DNA from 2 places in the Ureibacillus sp. FSL K6-2830 genome. Region 2 is predicted to be linked to the other one. Evidence: riboswitches for the same ligand, from Rfam matches in the RefSeq annotation. Region 2 holds a riboswitch; the other holds the start of a gene.
The links. A riboswitch is a leader RNA that binds a small molecule or an ion and turns the genes downstream of it on or off. The one in region 2 is predicted to bind preQ1.
Positions count from the first base shown of each region.

Region 1: it holds a riboswitch for preQ1, as region 2 does, so the genes downstream of both, queF (preQ(1) synthase) here and NSU17_RS05500 (QueT transporter family protein) in region 2, are expected to answer to the same signal.

Region 1 covers NZ_JBBOQR010000001.1:2,322,341-2,325,761, forward strand. The annotation lists gene NSU17_RS11460 (dihydrofolate reductase family protein) at 1-217, shown strand, start outside; gene NSU17_RS11465 (hypothetical protein) at 240-632, shown strand; gene uvsE (UV DNA damage repair endonuclease UvsE) at 901-1,854, shown strand; PreQ1 riboswitch class I at 1,967-2,012, shown strand; gene queF (preQ(1) synthase) at 2,097-2,597, shown strand; PreQ1 riboswitch class I at 2,602-2,645, shown strand; gene queC (7-cyano-7-deazaguanine synthase QueC) at 2,699-3,379, shown strand; gene queD (6-carboxytetrahydropterin synthase QueD) at 3,366-3,421, shown strand, end outside.
Region 2 covers NZ_JBBOQR010000001.1:1,124,848-1,128,268, forward strand. The annotation lists gene NSU17_RS05490 (ABC transporter permease) at 1-354, opposite strand, end outside; gene NSU17_RS05495 (ABC transporter substrate-binding protein) at 389-1,411, opposite strand; PreQ1 riboswitch class I at 1,784-1,827, shown strand; gene NSU17_RS05500 (QueT transporter family protein) at 1,836-2,324, shown strand; T-box leader at 2,915-3,145, shown strand; gene trpD (anthranilate phosphoribosyltransferase) at 3,240-3,421, shown strand, end outside.

The sequences.
Region 1 (3,421 bases), 1.2 Mb from region 2:
ACCTGGGAAAGATATTTGGTTATATGGTGGAGCCAGTCTCATTACAACATTTGTTAATCATGATTTAGTTGACGAATATCGTTTATCAGTCCATCCAATTATTCTAGGAGAGGGGAAACCATTATTTATTGATATTCAACATAGAGTAGCACTAAAACTTGTAGAAGCAAAGACGTTTCCATCGGGAGTTGTTCAATTGATTTATCATAAAAAATAAAAATTTAATGGAGCGGAAAATAATGAAAGAATTACTCGTATTTGGTGAACTACATAAATACTTAAATAGCTTAGGTTTTATCGAATGTACTATTGCTAATAAGAGTTTATCATTAGGATATAAACCAATTACCATTAGAGGTGCTTCTAAAAAATTTGCAACTTTGAATGGTGATAAAAGATATCGTTGTTTAATTTTGCATGTTGATCCTGGAAATCCTGAATCTGCGAAAGGAAAAATCGTCCAAAAGGAGATACAAAAGATTTTAAATTTTGATATCGGGCAAATGAGAACATTTAAATTAAAAAAGCATGAAGTATTTATTCCATTTGAAGTAATAGATACAAAAGAGAAGATGGTATTATTAAAAAATTTCATAGGTAATCAATACAAGATTTTTTTAGAGAATTATTAGTAATTCTAGTTATTATTCAAAATCAATTGTTCGAATTGAATCTTATTGTAACGATTTAAATAAAATTATGGAATGGGATAATTTTTTCAAACTTTCCTCATCTCATTTCGTCAATGATTGGAAGTATCTCGAATGAAATTTATAGAAACGAAAAGAAATAGTGGGGTAATCACTATTGTCAGATTTCATAATCCTCCTTTCATGATGTATGTATCGTTCTCCATTGACAAACACTATCCTCATCATTCTTTTTTAGGATGGTGTACAGATGATACTTCGATTTGGTTATGTTTCAATGGCGCTCCCATTGTGGGAAGCGTCTCCTTCACATTCAATTACTTTTACCAACTGGAAAAAACTCGATGAAACAAGTAGAGCCGAGAAATTATTAACCATCACGGAGCGAAATTTAAAAAATACAATTCGCATTCTCCATTACAATATTGCCCACGGAATACTAGTGTACCGAATGTCTTCATCTCTCATTCCATTAGCTGCACATCCGGAAGTGGATTGGGAGTTTATCTCCCCGTTTGAACATCTTTTTAAAGAAATCGGAGAAATGGTTCGAAATTATGGAATGCGGGTCAGCTTTCACCCAGGACAGTTTACTTTATTCACAAGTAAACAAGCTCATGTAACAAACAATGCCATTGTGGATATGACCTATCATTTTAAAATGTTGCAGGCAATGGGGCTAGAAAAAGAGGCAATGTTAAATATCCATGTAGGAGGAGCTTACGGGGATAAAGATGCATCTATTTCTCGATTTTATCAAAACTTCCAAAAATTAGATTCAACAATTCGCTTGCAAACGACTCTGGAAAATGATGATAAAACCTATACAGCAGAAGAGACATTAGCCATTTGTGAAAAATTAAAAGTACCTTTTGTATTTGATTACCATCACTATATAGTAAATAAAGGAGACTGTGAATTAGAAGAGTTGTTGCCAAGGATTTTTGCGACTTGGGAACATACAGGGAAAGTTCCGAAATTTCATTTATCATCACCAAAATCTGAAAAAATGTTACGGGCACATGCGGATTATGTTGATATGGATTTTGCTTTTCCATTAATTAAAGCCTTAAAGGATTTCGGAAAATCTGCAGATATTATGATTGAAGCAAAAGCGAAAGATCTTGCATGCCTCCGTTTTGTGGAGGAGCTAGGGAAATTGCGCGGCTTTAAGCGAATCAGTGGTGGGATAATTGAGATTTGAAATGGCAATCCATTGATTATCTCATTGCTTTTTTAATAAACTTTCTAAAAAAATTTGACCTTTTTCACTATATTCTATAATATTACTAAGTAAAGTTGAATACCCGACTAGAACGGGAGAGGTTCATAGCATAACCCTCTATAAAAAACTATGAAACAATGTTATTTCATCAGTTTTAATAGAATGAATTGGGTTTACCTCTCTTGAAAATGTTGGGAAACATTTTGCAAGGAGGTTTTTTTATGTCTAGTCGCAAATTAGAAGATGGTTTAAAGGATTTGACGCTGCTCGGTAATCAAAAGACGTCATATCCAACAAAATATGCGCCAGAAGTATTGGAAGCAGTGGATAATTTACATGTCAATCGGGATTATTTTGTAAAATTCAATTGTCCTGAATTTACTAGTCTTTGTCCGCTTACACAGCAGCCGGATTTTGCAACGATTTATATTTCTTATATTCCGGATAAAAAATTGGTGGAAAGCAAATCGCTGAAATTATATTTATTCAGTTTTCGAAATCATGGAGATTTTCATGAAGACTGCGTAAATATCATTATGAATGATTTAATTGAATTATTAGATCCAAGATATATTGAAGTGTGGGGGAAATTTACTCCGCGCGGGGGAATTTCCATCGATCCATGGTGCAACTACGGAAGACCTGGAACGAAATATGAAGAAATGGCAAATTACCGTTTAATGAATCATGATTTATATCCAGAAAAAGTGGATAATCGATAATTGAATAACAGAGGTTCTTAGCTACCCTCTATAAAAAACTAAGAAGAAACAGCATTTCCTTCTTAGGATGCTGTTTTTTTCTTTATGAAGGAGTGTCTTTAATGATATTAAAAGAAGAAAAAGCAATCGTCGTATTTAGTGGTGGACAAGACAGCACGACATGTTTGTTTTGGGCAAAAGAACAGTTTAAAGAAGTGGAAGCTGTGACGTTTGATTATGGTCAAAGACATCGATTGGAAATTGAATGTGCAAAGGAAATCGCAAAGGAAGTAGGAGTGAAGCATCACATTCTTGATATGTCCCTTTTAAATCAGCTAGCTCCAAACGCACTAACACGGGATGATATCGAAGTTGAGGAAGGGAAAGATGGCGAGCTTCCTTCTACCTTTGTGCCGGGGCGCAATTTGCTATTCCTTTCCTTTGCAGGGGTGTTAGCAAGCCAAGTAGGAGCAAATCATATCGTAACAGGCGTATGTGAAACGGATTTTAGTGGCTATCCTGATTGCCGTGATGTTTTTATCAAATCGTTGAATGTAACAATGAATTTAGCGATGGATGATACGTTTGTCATTCATACGCCGCTCATGTGGTTAACGAAAGCACAAACATGGGAACTGGCAGATCAATTAGGTGTGCTTGATTTTGTACGAAACAATACATTGACTTGCTATAACGGAATCATTGCAGATGGCTGTGGAGAATGTCCAGCATGTAAGTTGAGAAAAAGAGGTCTTGATGAGTATTTACGTTCTAGAAAGGGTGCTTCACATGTTAGATTTTAGAATTGTTGATAAGCTTCAAAAACTAGATGAAGATATTCAAAG
Region 2 (3,421 bases):
AACGTTCGGAAGGCTTGCTGCATTTTCACTCGAGATGCCCATAATTCGCAGGTTTACGGAATAGAGGCCAATCATCATAATAATCCCGGCAAGGAGCGGATTAATGTTTCCTTTTGTATGGAGCAAACCAGTGATACATCCTGCAATAAATCCTACGACAATCGCTGCTAACGTAGCTAATATTGGGTGATAACCTAAAACAATCATTGTTGCAGCTGTAGCCGCACCCGAAACAAAGCTACCATCTACCGTCAAGTCTGGAAAATCTAACACTCGGAATGTTAGATACACTCCGAGTGCCATTATTGCGTAGATGATTCCTTGCTCAACTGCACCGAACATTGCTGTAAACATATTGAATCATCTCTCCTAACATGTTGAAAATATTTTATTGTTGTGTTTCGACAAGCTCAGCTTCCCACTCGTCTTTCACTTCAAGACCAAGTTTCTCAATTGCATCTTTATTCATTACTAATTTCAATGTATTTGGATATTCTGCTGGAATATCTGCAGGTGTCGCTTCACCTTTTAAGATTTTTGCAGCCATTTCACCAGCTTGATATCCGATATCGTAATACTCGAAACCAAATGCCAACAATCCGCCGCGTCTTACAGAGTCAAATTCACCAACAACAAGCGGTAGTTTATTGCTATCTGCTACTTGAATAATAGATTCTAGAGCGGATACGACTGTGTTATCTGTAATGATATAAAATGCATCAACTTTTCCGATTAAAGATTCTGCAGCTTGTTTGATCTCTGAACTTTGAGATACAGTAGCACCTTCTACTTTTAAACCTAATGAATCAGCAATCTCTTTCACTTGGTTTACTTGAGCTACTGAGTTTTGTTCACCTGCGTTGTAAACCATTCCGATTGATTTAACGTCTAAAGCGTCTTTCATGAATTCTACCGTTGTTTTAATTGCTTCTGGGTGCAAGTCAATCGTACCAGTAACGTTTGCACCAGGTGATTCAATCGAATCAATTAATTGAGCTGCAACCGGATCTGTTACAGATGTAAAAACAATTGGAATTTCAGTTGTTACATTTTTAGCAGCTTGTGCAGATGGAGTGGAGTTGGCGAAAATCAAATCTACTCCTGCACTTGCTAAGTTTTGTGCAATTTGCGTATTCAAACTATTATCGTTTTGTGCAATTTGATAATCATATTCAACATTTAAACCAGCATCTTTCAATGCATCTTGGAATCCTTGATATGCAGCGTTTAAAGATGGATGTTCAACAATTTGTGTTACACCAATCTTATAATTTTTTGCTTCTTCTGTTGTTTCGTTTTCTGTGTTGTTTTCGCTCGATTCAGATGTATCATTACCGCCGCCGCCACAAGCAGCTAGAAGCAACATTAAACCAAAGAGCAAAAATGATAGTTTTTTCATGCTACTTTTCATACAAATATCCCCCGCTATCCTTCAAAAAATTACTAACAATTTCGAATGAAAAATTTTTTCGCTTTATTCAAATAAAGCTAGAGTTTAACGATATATTACATTCTCATCGTTCAAGAGTCAATAACATTAGGAATGTTCTGAATTTAAGAAAATTCTTTTTATTACTTTAGTAATGTTAATTTATCGCTTTAAATCGCTAAATTACGAGGATTTTCTAGAATAAATTATTTTTTTGAAATAATGAATATTTTGTGACAAAATTGTGAACTTTATTTTGTTGTACGAAATCTTCCCTTTATCATCGTTCATTTTTTCCAAAGCTAAATTTGATTTTCTTTTTGTTTATGATAGAATTATATTTTGTGTGCTTATCACACCGTGGTTCGCGAAATCCCACGATAAAAAACTAAGGAGTGAAAATTTAATGAAAACAAAATTTATGGCAATGTCCGCAATCATAGCTGCACTTTATATTGCGGTAACGTATACGCTATCATTTTTAAGCTTTGGCGATATTCAATTTCGCATCGCTGAAATCTTTAACCACCTAATTGCCTTTAACCCTCGCTATATGCTAGGTGTTGTATTAGGCGTATTTATATCAAACTTATTTTCACCTCTAGGCTGGTTTGATTTAGTCTTCGGAGTAGCCCACTCCGTTATTTGCTTAACGATTCTTATCATCGTTAGCAAATATGTGAAAAACATCGCCTATCGTATGTTGATTAACTCATTTGTCTTCACATTCATGATGTGGATTATCGCTTTAGAATTAAAGTTAGCGTTAGAGCTTCCCTTCTGGCTTTCGTGGTTAACTACAGCCATTGGTGAAGCGGTTGTTTTACTAATCGGCATTCCAATTATGCAATTGCTAGATAAACGATTACATTTCAAAAATTTAATCGATCAATAATATAAAGAGGCTGGGACTTAACTAATAAAGTGAACGAGCTGCAAAAAGATTTTTTGTAAAAAATTGATTGGAGTGACGGGGCGAGTTTCTGTCGCGCACGCTTAGCCGCAGAGCGGAGCAAGTTCAAGGAAGTAAATTCAAAGCTTTCCTGCGACGAGCCCTTTCGAGACCCCGAAGGAGCGAAGGATTGAATCAGAGGAGGCTCGAGCCGGGCCCGCGGAAAGCGTCCCCGGAACGGAAATCAATTTTCTTCAATTATCAAAAACACCATTTTCTCCCGTGAGAAAATGGTGTTTTTTATCTTTTGCCCCGGCCTCTTATACTAGGATTAAAAATGAACGAACTCTTTTGGATTTGCTTGATTTTTACAATCAGCAATTATTTTTTGAATTTAGCAATTTATCGATTCGAAAATACTTATTTATTCGAATAACATTTTCCTTCCCAAATTTACCGAAAATTATTGACATTCATATAATTTCAGAATAAAATATACTGAAATCAAACGTGGCGGAGAAAGGTTGTGGAAGCACAATCACCGCACCGGTAGCTTAGTTGAGTAGAGTCTGAGTTTAGTTGAGAATAGCCGAGCAAAATTGATGAGTAAGGAAAAGTAGCGAAATGTGTAATGCGATAGAGAGCTAGTGGTTGGTGGAAACTAGTGCATTCCTTTTCGTGAATGGGCCTTACGAGAGCAACTGCGCAAGTGGTTGACGTCTTTCCCGCGTTATTGGGAAGTGTTCACGACAGTGAGCACACCGAGGTGGAAGTCATAACTGCTTCAATAGAGGTGGCAACGCGGCAGCAAGGTCGTCCTCTGCAAATGGGTTTTCATGCCCTTTTGCAGAGGTTTTTTTATTTCTCCCACCGGCTATTCTATCTAAACTTCAAATTTTAAATTTGGAGGATGATAGAATGAACATTCAAGCTTATATCAAACGAGTTCAACAGAAGGAAAACTTATCTTATGACGATATGATTCAAGCGGTAGAAATCATCTTTAACGAGGAAACACCAAAAGAAGCAATTGCTGAATTTTTAGTAGCACTTCATGAAAAAGGTGAAACAGCAGAGGAAATTGCCGCCCTTTCCATCGT